DNA from 3 places in the Ferdinandcohnia sp. GQ5 genome. Region 2 is predicted to be linked to each of the others. Evidence: riboswitches for the same ligand, from Rfam matches in the RefSeq annotation. Region 2 holds a riboswitch; each other region holds the start of a gene.

Region 1 (4,009 bases), on a different contig from region 2:
TGGTGTTTATGTTATAACATTTTCCATATATGTCCAAAAGCCTTAGGATATATGGATTTTAAGTTATGGCTTTTTCCACTAATATCCAAAGGCCATTACATATATGGTGTTTTTGATGTAACCTTTTCCGCTATTTTCCATAGGTCATGGCATATATGGTGTTTTTGTTATTGCTTTTTCCACTAATAACCAAAAGTCATGGTATATATAGTGTTTTTGCTATTCCCTTTTCCACTAATAACCAAAAGTCATAGCATAAATGGTGTTTTTGCTATTGCTTTTTCCACTAATAACCAAAATCGCTAGCATATATGCTGTTATTGTTGTAGCTTTTTCCACTTTTAAACAAAACTCCAGTCATATTTAGTGATTTATTTTATTAAATGCTCTTTTCTAAAAGATTGTTGCTATTAACTTAATAATGTTTATCAGTGGAAAAAGGTGTGATTTCCGCTTCTGGCACTCGCTTTCCGCGGGCGATCCGCAAGCCTCCTCGCTCATACCTCGCTGCGGGGTCTCACAAGGCTCACTATTCCCGCAGGAGTCTCGTTCCATCCGCTCCAATCATTTCAATTAATACCCAGTGTGTTATGAAATATTGCTTATCCTAAAAAATAAAAGAGGGTGTCAATCCAACATGGATTGACACCCTCTTTATGAACCTAAAATATTCATATCTCATTTGGGTCGCTGTACCTGTCCCTCTGTCCCAACTTCGTTGATGCCGTTTATGATGTCTTCTAGGGTTACGTTTGCTAAGATTTTCTCCATAGCGAATTGAGCTTGTACAAATAAGGGTTCAATGGCATATTGAATATTTCTGCCGACGGGGCATTCCGGATTAGGATTGTCATGGACGCTAAACAGCTCTCCTTCTCTTACTACATCAACTGCCTTATAGACATCTAGCATTGTAATCTCTGTTGATTTTCTTGCGAGTTTTGCACCTGCAACTCCCGGGTGTACTTCAATTAAGTTTGCTTTTTTAAGCATTCCCATAATTTTTCTAATAACTACTGGATTTGTATTTACACTTGATGCTAAAAATCCTGATGAACATTCCCCCTCTTTCGATAACTTTATGAGGGAAAGTATATGAATTCCAACAGAAAATCTACTACTGATGGACATCGCTGTCACCTTTCTTTCATTCCTAATCGTACGTTTATTATACCTAAAAGTTGAATGTATTGACATTAACTATACATGTAACTATAATCATTACATGTAATCAATATAATTACAAGTTAAACGACATAGGAGGTAACTATAATGAAAATTGGAATTATTGGTGCAAATGGTAAAGCAGGAAGCCTAATTTTAAAAGAAGCAGTTAAAAGAGGACATGAAGTTAAAGCTATCGTTAGGGATGCATCTAAAATACAGAACAATCAAGTATCTGTTTTAGAAAAAAATATTTTTGAATTAATAAAAGCTGATGTTGAGGATCTCGATGTAGTAGTTAATGCTTTTGGTGCGCCACTTGGAGAAGAACAAGCCCACGTAGATGCCGGCCATGCATTAATTGAGGCTGTTAAAGGAACAGATACAAGAATCATAGTTGTTGGTGGTGCAGGAAGTCTTTATGTTGATGAGGCAAAAACTCTTCAACTCATCGACACACCAGAGTTTCCAGACTTTGTAAAACCAACAGCCAATGGTCAAGCACGAAATCTTCAAGAACTTAAAGAAACAGCAGATATCACTTGGACATTTATCAGTCCATCTGCAGTATTTGATTCAGAGGGAAAAAGAACTGGTACTTATCAAACTGGTAAAGACAATTTACTCGTTAACTCAAAAGGCGAAAGCTACATTAGCTACGCTGACTTTGCCATCGCAGTAATTGACGAAATCGAAAACCCCAAACACCTTAACCAAAGATTTACAGTCGTCGGCGAAGCTTAATGGGACACAGGGACAGGTTCCTTGTCCAGAACAGGACAATGCGGTACCTCCTGTTAATTATCCCCACAGTCATACGGAAGTCTATTTCATCCTATGCCTTTTATTCTATTATTTTTAAGAGGCAAACATATGAAAAACAAAGTATTTCCTGCAGAAATCGAAGTCATTTCTACAGAGGACCCTTTTGGTTTCATCTTAAAATCAAATTTGGAATTGAGAGACAGGTTGATTAACCCCTTGGGTTATGAATCTTGTCTCTTTTTTATGCCCCCTTTTCGCGAACTTATTTTTTACGAAATCATTACATTTTGCAAAATTTCATAAATACAAGTAGACACATCGGAATAATATGGTTAAACTATAAATAACATCCATTACGTCTAGGGTGTTTCATTTGTACAAACTTATAAAAACTTATCAAGAGAGGTGGAGGGGCTGGCCCTGTGAAACCTCAGCAACAGATTCGTTGAATACTGTGCTAAATCCTGCAAGCTAACAAGCTTGAAAGATAAGTGAGGTTACCCTAATCATAAAAAAGCCTCTTCTTATCTTGTTATTGGGTCTTTTGAAAGCCAATTACGAAAGGAGAGAGATGATTATGGCTATATTAAAAGAAACTGTTGAGAAACGTAAAAATGAGATCATTCGGAAACTAATTGCGTGTAACATGTATAAAAAAGATGGAAAACATCTATTTGAATTATCCCTGCCCGAATTAGAACATGAATACTTTAAAATTCAATCTAAAGGACATCCACATACTGGTTACGGATCAATACGTTGGAAAAACTTTTAAAAGTCTTTCCTTGAAGGAACAAAACTTGTTTGAAATTAGAATAAAATATGCCAAAAAGCTTGGATCACCATATGTGACCCAAGCTTTTTCATTTCCTAATATGCTGTCCAACCCGCATCCCCGGTGATGACTGTTCCGTTGACAAAACTTGCGTCATCTGATGCAAGGAATAGTGCAATACTTGCGATTTCTTCCGGTTTACCTGTACGTGGATTGATAGCCAATCCTGGCATAATACGGCCCATTCCAAAATCACTTCTGCCAGTCATCGAAGCACTGATATTAGTTTCAACACCGCCTGGTGCAATCGCATTACAACGAATCCCACTTTGAGCATACATGAAACCGGTGTTTTTCGTGAATCCAACTACCGCATGTTTAGAGGCGGTATAAGCAGCGCCAGCTCTTGCCCCTTGAAGTCCGCCTGCAGATGCTACGTTGATAATAACCCCAGCCTTTTTCTCTAAAAAGATTGGCAGTACTTTACGGGTTGCGCGCATTACACTCGTTGTATTTACCGCAAAAATTCTTTCCCATTTCTCGTCTTCAATTTCTCCAGCTGGTTCAAAGTTGTCCATAATTCCTGCATTATTTACTAAAATATCTACTGTTCCATACTTCGTTACAGCAGAATTAATTAAGTGTTGAATATCTTCTTCTTTTGCAACATTGGTCATAACAGCGATAGCTTCTCCGCCATTTATCTTGATTTCATCAACAGTTGCATTAGCAGCTTCAATATTAATATCTGAAACGACTACTTTTGCACCTTCATTTGCGTACAGAATTGCAATTGATTTTCCCATACCAGAAGCGGCACCTGTAACAACTGCTACTTTTTTCTCTAGCCTCATGTTCATTCCTCCAATTATGATAGAATGCATTTTAATAAACAGTTGTACGTTAATCAACAACTACCTATAGTATAATAAGAAGAATAATACGCTTACAATCAGCAAAAACATGATTAAGTGTTTACTAATAAACAAATATATATGAATTTGTCTAGTATTTTTGTTTTATCAAACATGGGAGGATGTTTATGTCTAGTAATAATGACTATCTTGACCGCCGAATTGTAAAGTCAAAGCGAGCAATAAAAGATGCATTACTATCCTTAATGAATGAAAAAGACTTAAAGAAGATTTCGATATCAGATATTGTACGGGTTGCGGACCTAAATCGTGGTACATTTTATAAGCATTTTCAATATAAAGAAGATATTCTACATGAGATTATGGATGAAGTCATCACTGACTTGATTGAATCTTATCGGGAACCCTATAAAGGTGTTGAAGTATTGGA
Region 2 (4,009 bases):
ATTTTCTAATACTGTCAACCATGGCATTAAACGTGATTCTTGAAAAATAACGCCCACCTTTTCATGAACGGACTTAATGATGTCCCCGCTTATTTTCACCGTACCTGTATAATCCGAATCTAATCCAGATAAGACACGTAATAAGGTGCTCTTTCCACACCCACTCGTACCTAGTACTCCCACAATTTCACCTTGTTTTGTTTCAAGATTTATATTTTTAAACCCTGTCGTACCATTCGAAAAGGTTCTAGAGACATTTTGAACTGCCAGCATCTAATTCATCCTTTCAGGTCTACTTCACAAAGCTATCCTGCCAGTGAAGAGTTTTTTCCTCTGTTTTCTTCAAAATGGAGTCTGTTATTTTACCTAAAATCGCAAATAGTACGATGCTTGCGATGACCGTCTCAGGAGAATAGGAGTTTTGGCCAACAACAAGCAAATATCCAATCCCCTGACTAGCACCCATTAATTCAGCTGCAACGACAAACATCCAACCTAGCCCAAGCCCACTTCGGATTCCAACTAGAAAAGAAGGAAGGGATGCAGGCAATATTACCTTTCTAATTAACTCAAACGATGAAAAATTATAGATTTTCCCTACCTCAATCAACTTTCGGTCAACACCCTGTATGCCTGACACGATGTTTAAATAAACCGGAAAAAATACCCCAACCGCAATTAGTGTAATTTTTGATGGTTCTGCAATCCCCATCCACAAGATAAAAAGAGGTACCCAAGCAAGGGACGGAATCGAACGGAAAGCCTGAATCATCGGGTCTAGTAACTGTTCAGCAATTCTAAAATAGCCGACCAATGAACCAAATATAACAGCAGCAACTACCCCAATGAGAAACCCAAAAAAGATGCGATATAACGTAATCCCAATATGGCCCCACAGACTTCCATCTCCAGCAAATTCAATTATTTTCGCAAGGATAACCGTTGGTGCCGGCATAAGATGACCTTCAAGTACACCAATGTGGCTTAAATATTGCCAAACCACGATTAAAATAGCCGGGATGATACTCCCAAGTAGAACTACTTTTAGACTTCCTGATAATACAAACTCACGCTTCGATTTCACCTTAATTTGTCTAGTCAACGCTCCGCCTTTTGTGCTCATTTTACCGTCTCCTATCACGAGGAAGTGCCGTTTTGAAAGAGGCACAATCCCTATTGTTTAATTACGTTTTCGGCAAACGTAGGATTAATCAATTCCTGAACCAGTTGATCCAATTTAACATCTTTTCCGATGATTTCCTGTGCTTGAAGCACCTTACCTGCTTCGGTTAATGCCTCAATTTGTATTTCACCAGGAACAGGATTAGAAAAATCATTTCGTTCATTTAATTGTTTATTAGCAACTTCAATATCAATATTTGCGGACTTTGCCAAAATTTCCGCTGTTTCCTCTGGATTTTCTAAAACCCATTTACGAGCCTTTTCGTAGACCTCAATGACTTCTTCTACGTAATTGGGATATTTTTCCGCAAACTCAGAACGCACATTTAAGGTTCCATACGTATTAAAATCTGCATTGCGGTAAAAAAGGTTCGCATCCGTTTCTAATTCAACTCTTGCCATATGAGGATCTAACCCCGACCATGCATCCACCTGACCAGAAGATAACGCGGCCGCTCCATCTCCATGCTGGAGGTTAACGATTTCAACATCTGATGGACTTAACCCTTCCTCATTAAGGGCGCGTAATAGGAAAATATATGGGTCTGTTCCGATAGTTGCAGCAACCTTTTTTCCTTTTAAATCACTTATACTTTGAATCTTTGAATCTTTATTTGCGACCAACGCTGTCCACTCTGGCTTTGAGTAAATATACACCGATTCAATTGGAGCACCCTTTGCTTTTGCCATTAGAGCCGCTGCGCCTGCAGATGAACTGAAATCTGCACTTCCACTATTTAAAAATTCCAATGCTTTATTACTTCCTTGACTTAGAACAAATTCAACCTTAATTCCCTCTTCTTTGAATGCTTCTTCAGCCCACCCAAACTCTTTTAACACAAGACTCGTAGGTGAATAAAAAGCATAATCTAATGTGATTTTTTTAGGTTTTTCACTTCCTTGGCTCGCTTTACTTGTGCTATTCGAACAACCTGCAATTCCAATCAACAGTAATACAGCAATAAAAATAACGCTTATTTTCTTCATGTCTGTACCTCCAGTATTTTTATAGGAAAACTAGGAATAGTACTAATACAACTTCTAACTTGCATATCCTAACGATGAAAAAAGCCCCCTTCTAGTAAGAAGAGGGCTTTTTTCCTCCTCTTATCTTTCAGGTAATTTTACCTGATGGAATTAGCACCTTTTCAAGAATAATCTTGAAGGTTGCCGGGTTTCGTAGGGCCATGTCCCTCCACCGCTCTGGATAAGAGTCCTTTATTAAATTAATACGTTCTAGTTTTACTTTATAAATGGATTATAGAGTGTAAAATACCCAAAGTCAAACACTTTTTGAAAAATTTTCCCTTATTAAAATTTTCGGTGATTATAATCATTCCCTATACAAAACGTTAAATTTGAGACTATAAATACAATCAAAAAACATTTGTGTCATATTTGTGAAGCCCATTGCTTTAATTGAAAATCCATAGTATATTAAGGGTGTAGAAAGTTAGTGAAAGACTTCACAAACTAACTACCCAAGCTGGCAGCTAAAACGATCATATTTTTTTATAACAACTTGTGAATAACTTCACAATATAAAATAAAAGGGGAGATTAAGATGAGAACATTCTTAAAAGGACCTAAAATGGCAGTTATTTGGACAGTATTACGTGTATGGTTAGGTATTCAATGGCTAGAAGCTGGTTTTCATAAATTGACTGGAGGATTTGACGCAGGCGGATTCCTCCAAGGAGCACTTGCAAAGGCTGGTGGCGAACACCCAGCAGTAGCAGGTTGGTATGCAACATTCCTAGAAGGCTTTGCCGTTCCAAACGTTGATATAATTAACGTACTCATTCCATGGGGAGAAGTTCTAGTTGGACTTGGATTAATCTTAGGTGCTGCAACAATCCCAGCATTAATTGCAGGGGCATTCATGAACCTAAACTTCTTACTTGCTGGAACAGTTAGCACAAACCCAGTACTTTACACATTAGCAGTTATTCTCTTATTTGCAGGCGCTGCAACATACTACTACGGTGTAGATAGATTTGCAGTACCATTCTTAACAAAACGAATTCATACGAAAAAAGATACTAAAACAGCAACAACCACTGCATAACTAAAAAAAGGAGTTCTACCCGATTTTGGGAGAACTCCTTTTATATTCTACTCATCATCAATCTCGCCGTCACCGATTTCATCTTCCTCTTCAATCTCTTCAATTTCCTCGCCTTCCTCAGGTCTTTCGTCATCCCCACAACCCATTAAGAAAAACATCGGAAATGCTAATAATAACAGCATGAATAAGCGTTTTATTTGGTTCATTACTTAACCTCCTTTTATCTATACTTTCCAATCAATAGCGAAATATGTAAACTAGAAATGGGTAACAGTAATAATATTCCTATATTAAAACTTGGAGGTTTAACACAATGCGAAAAATAAAACTCGGCACTAGTTCACTAGAGGTTCCTGTTATAGCAGTAGGGTGTATGAGAATCAACTCATTAGAAAAGCCTGAGGCGGAAGCGTTTATACAAACGGCATTAGAAAACGGAGCAAACTTTTTTGACCATGCCGATATTTACGGAAGTGGCACTTGTGAAGAAATCTTTGCAGATGCGATACATATGAACGATGACGTGAGGGAGAAAATCATTCTTCAATCCAAATGTGGCATTCGAAAAGGAATGTTTGACTTTTCAAAAGAACATATACTTAATTCCGTAGATGGAATCTTAAAACGTCTTAAAACGGACTATCTTGATGTTTTACTTTTACATCGTCCAGATGCCCTTGTTGAGCCTGAAGAGGTTGCAGAGGCATTTGATGTGTTGGAATCATCAGGGAAGGTTCGTCATTTTGGAGTCTCTAACCA
Region 3 (4,009 bases), on a different contig from region 2:
AAAGATTAAAGCCTTGGAAAATCATCCCGATTTGTCCCCGTGCTTCACGGAGTTTTCCATTTGAGAGCTTTGTCAAATCTACATTATTTACGATTACAGAACCTGAATCAGGCTTTTCTAAAAGATTCACACTTCGGATAAGGGTACTTTTCCCTGCACCGCTGTAACCAATCACACCATATATCTCCCCCTTTTTTACAGAAATGGAAACATTCTTTAACGCGTGAATTGAACCTTGTTTAGCTGTAAAAGTCTTTGAGATTCCCACTAGTTCAATCATTTGTAAAACTCCCTTCTGAGCAGGTATACACCTTCACTTTTTTAATAATGTTTTGCAGTTGGCGTTTAAAGGAGGACGCAGTATAAATAGGGTTACCACGTCCTCCTGTAGCTTTTTTTACCAAGATGGAATAACAGATCCTTTGAATTCTTCTTCAACGAATTTAGCAATTTCCTCACTGCGATAAATATCCGCTAATTTCGTTAAAACTTCATCATCTTTGTTTTCAGTTCTTACTGCAGCATGGTTCACATATGGAGAATCCTTAGGTTCAATAAATATGGCATCCTCGGATGGTGTAAAACCTGCTTCAATAGCAAAGTTCGTATTTATAGCTGCTGCATCAAGTTCTTCCAGTTGACGTGCGATTTGTGCAGAGTCAAGTTCAATGAACTCATAATTATTTTTATTTTCCACAATATCCTTTACAGTTGAATTGATTCCGGTATCTGGATTCAGCTTAATAAATCCAGCTTTTTCAAATAGAAGTAGTGCACGTCCGCTGTTTGTAGGGTCACTAGGTAATCCAATTTTAGCACCGTCTTTTAGCTCTGAAACATCCTTCACCTTTAATGAATAAACACCCATTGGGAATGTAACAGTATCAAACGATTTTATAAGGTCCAAATTACGGTCTTCTTTAAATGCATTAAAGTACGGCTCAGTTTGGAAGATATTTAAATCAAGCTCTTCTTCATCCAAAGCAATATTTGGCATAACATAATCGGTAAAGACTTTTATTTCAATATTTAGGTTTTCTTTTTCAGCAAGTTCTTTTACCTTTTCAAGAATTTGTTCGTGAGGGCCTGCAGTTACACCAATAACCAGCTTTTCGTCACTATATAAACCTTCTGCTTTTTCGTCCTTTGAACCACTTGAACTACTTTCACCGCAGGCTGCAAGAACCGAGATAATTAAAACTAATAAACTAGCAAATAACCACTTTTTCATGTTTATTCCTCTTTTCGTATTATGTTAATATTATGGCTTGTATTTATGCTTATTCTGTTTCTATCAATTGACTCTAGAGAAAGTAAGATTTTCCACCTTACTTATAGCTGATAATAGTGCATCCTTTGAAATAGTTATATCCATAAAATGAATAGATTCTTGTGGGAGAGTTGCCTTTTTAATTATTGCTTCCAAAAGAGTTTTGTTTTCCGGATCAATATTTAAGTCTTTTAAATTTACTGGAAGTCCCCATTCATGATAATAGCTTGATAGTCTTAAAAGCTCTTGTTCTTTATTTTCTAGAGCTAACTGGACCAGAGTTCCATATGCAACAAGCTCACCATGTAAAAAGTTTTTGGCTTGGTTTGCTTCAGTAAGGCCATTATGAATGGAATGTGCTCCTGCTACTCTTCCTGCCTTTCCACCGAAGCCGCCGACCATACCGCCAGTCATAATAATGGCCTCAATTACTCTAACCAGTTCATCAGAGACACTTCCTTCAGAGGTAGATTGGATAGCTGCTGTGGCATCCTGTAGTAGAACATCTCTGCAAATAGATGCTGAGAACCTTGAAACCTTTAGCCAAACCGGTAGCTCTTGATTTTTGAAAAACGCAGAAATTAATGCCTCTGCTTCGTAATACTTCGCTAGTGTATCACCAATTCCTGCTCGTAGGTACTTTACTGGAGCTAAGGCAATAACAGCAGGCTCAATAAGTACTAAGGTATTGGCAAGAGGGAATTCAGTGTAGTGTGTAAAAACTCCATTTTGGTCATAAAAGACACTAAGTGGAGTCCATGCCGCACATGTAGATGCAATGCTTGGAATCAATATTGATTTTATACCTGCATTAATTGCTGAAGCCTTCGCAGTGTCTAGTGCAGTTCCGCCTCCGATGCCAATAACTGCATCAACTGAGTTTACTGATAGCTGATTAGAAATACTTTCAACCTTTTCTAAAGTGCAGTGACCCTCAATGAAAGTAAAGCTCGAAATAGGGGAATTGGTTATTTTCTCAGGCAAATAGGTGGATACTGCATTCCAGGCCTTCTTACCGCATACTATATGAATTTTTTGAACCTTTAACTCAGATAAAAGGGGTTCTAGTTCCTTAAGGATCCCTTCACCAATTCTAAAATGACCGGGTGCTCCTTTTACTGTTTGTGTTGACATATAATTCATCCCTCCATTCTTTTAAGTAATTTACCAGATAATAAAAAATGCCTCTCATAAAGAGAGGCATGGATATACTTTAGAAGTAGCACCTCTCTCATTTTTCAAAATACATTGTATTTTGCAGGATTTAGCACCTGTTCATGTCTTCGTTTAACATGAATGGTTGCCGGGCTTCACAGGGCCAGTCCCTCAGCCGCTCTTAATAAGAGATTGTTATGAAATTTATTATTTTGATATTAAACTTGTTTAAAAGGTAAGTCAATCTTTTTTTTCTAAATTGTCAAAACTCCAATTGACTACCCCATTTTTAAGTAGTAGGGTAATTACAATAAATATGGAAAGAAGGCTTTATACAATGAATATATCAAAAGTTAAAGATGCGTACATAGAGAATATTGTGAAGGATGAATATTTTCCGGTCTCCTATGTGGAATTAGAGGAGCAGGCAAAAAAGAAAATGTCTGCTGGAGGCTTTGGGTATGTTCGTTCAGGAGCAGGTGGCGAAGTGACCTTGAGACAAAACCAAGAATCATTTAACAAGTATTCCATAGTACCAAGGATTTTACGGGATGTATCAAATATTGATACAAGCATCACCTTGTTCGGAAAAACATACCCCCATCCTTTTTTACTTGCCCCGGTTGGAATGTTAAAGCTGGCACATGAAGAGGCAGAATTGGCAGTGTCAAAAGCAGCCGCTGCTTGTCATGTGCCTTTTGTCCAAAGCACTGTTTCAAGCTATTCGATTGAAGATGTAGCAAAGGTATCCGGTAATAGCTCAAAATGGTTTCAACTTTATTGGTCAAATAATAAGGAGATTTCCTTTAATATGGTTAAACGAGCAGAGGAGGCGGGTTACGAAGCAATTGTTTTAACTGTTGATACAGTTATGATGGGCTGGAGAGAAGAAGATATGAAGAATCGTTTTTCACCATTAAAGCTTGGGGTAGGGAAAGCGAATTATGAACAGGATTCGGTATTCTTATCCTCTTTAGATAGTCAAGATTTAGAGTCTATTATTCAAGGAATCTTAGATAATATTCACCATCCTTCACTTAACTGGACTCATGTCGCTGATTTAAAGGAACGGACCTCATTGCCAATTTTAATAAAGGGGATTCTTAGTTCGGATGATGCTAGACTTGCGGTTAAGAATGGTGTAGATGGAGTTATTGTTTCCAATCATGGAGGTAGGCAGCTTGATGGTGTCATTTCAGCCATTGATGCATTGCCACTTATAGTGGAAGAGGTAAAGGGTGAAATTCCTGTCTTATTTGATAGTGGGATTCGACGAGGTTCTGATATTGTTAAGGCACTTGCGTTAGGGGCGGATGCGGTCTTTATTGGCAGACCGTATGTATATGGACTTGCAGCTGCAGGACAGAAAGGTGTAGAGAAGGTGCTTGGCAACTTTATTCAAGATACAAAGGTTTCCATCGCATTGGCTGGTGCATCTAGTGTAAAAGACCTTAAAACACTCAGACTAATTAAATCATAATTTGGGTTTGTCTAATATATTTATAGTTTTGTCCGATATCATCAACATTTTGTTTATATCCAAAAATTGAATTAGTTAGAATGCCTTCCGAGCGAATCGGAAGG

The links. Region 2 has a riboswitch for S-adenosylmethionine ahead of AC6CHV_RS16995 (aliphatic sulfonate ABC transporter substrate-binding protein). Riboswitches for the same ligand answer to the same signal wherever they lie in the genome.
Region 1: it holds a riboswitch for S-adenosylmethionine, as region 2 does, so the genes downstream of both, AC6CHV_RS19650 (Fur-regulated basic protein FbpA) here and AC6CHV_RS16995 (aliphatic sulfonate ABC transporter substrate-binding protein) in region 2, are expected to answer to the same signal.
Region 3: it holds a riboswitch for S-adenosylmethionine, as region 2 does, so the genes downstream of both, AC6CHV_RS19880 (iron-containing alcohol dehydrogenase family protein) here and AC6CHV_RS16995 (aliphatic sulfonate ABC transporter substrate-binding protein) in region 2, are expected to answer to the same signal.

Annotation. Positions count from the first base shown of each region.
Region 1 covers NZ_JCAXEW010000017.1:117,071-121,079, reverse strand. The annotation lists gene AC6CHV_RS19660 (Rrf2 family transcriptional regulator) at 679-1,131, opposite strand; gene AC6CHV_RS19655 (NAD(P)-dependent oxidoreductase) at 1,273-1,908, shown strand; SAM riboswitch class I at 2,320-2,423, shown strand; gene AC6CHV_RS19650 (Fur-regulated basic protein FbpA) at 2,507-2,704, shown strand; gene AC6CHV_RS19645 (SDR family oxidoreductase) at 2,800-3,558, opposite strand; gene AC6CHV_RS19640 (TetR/AcrR family transcriptional regulator C-terminal domain-containing protein) at 3,747-4,009, shown strand, end outside.
Region 2 covers NZ_JCAXEW010000014.1:45,387-49,395, forward strand. The annotation lists gene AC6CHV_RS16985 (ATP-binding cassette domain-containing protein) at 1-273, opposite strand, end outside; gene AC6CHV_RS16990 (ABC transporter permease subunit) at 293-1,123, opposite strand; gene AC6CHV_RS16995 (aliphatic sulfonate ABC transporter substrate-binding protein) at 1,174-2,169, opposite strand; SAM riboswitch class I at 2,287-2,396, opposite strand; gene AC6CHV_RS17000 (Crp/Fnr family transcriptional regulator) at 2,747-3,250, shown strand; gene AC6CHV_RS17005 (hypothetical protein) at 3,298-3,456, opposite strand; gene AC6CHV_RS17010 (aldo/keto reductase) at 3,564-4,009, shown strand, end outside.
Region 3 covers NZ_JCAXEW010000018.1:23,915-27,923, forward strand. The annotation lists gene AC6CHV_RS19870 (methionine ABC transporter ATP-binding protein) at 1-280, opposite strand, end outside; gene AC6CHV_RS19875 (MetQ/NlpA family ABC transporter substrate-binding protein) at 398-1,231, opposite strand; gene AC6CHV_RS19880 (iron-containing alcohol dehydrogenase family protein) at 1,295-2,404, opposite strand; SAM riboswitch class I at 2,499-2,616, opposite strand; gene AC6CHV_RS19885 (alpha-hydroxy-acid oxidizing protein) at 2,763-3,905, shown strand.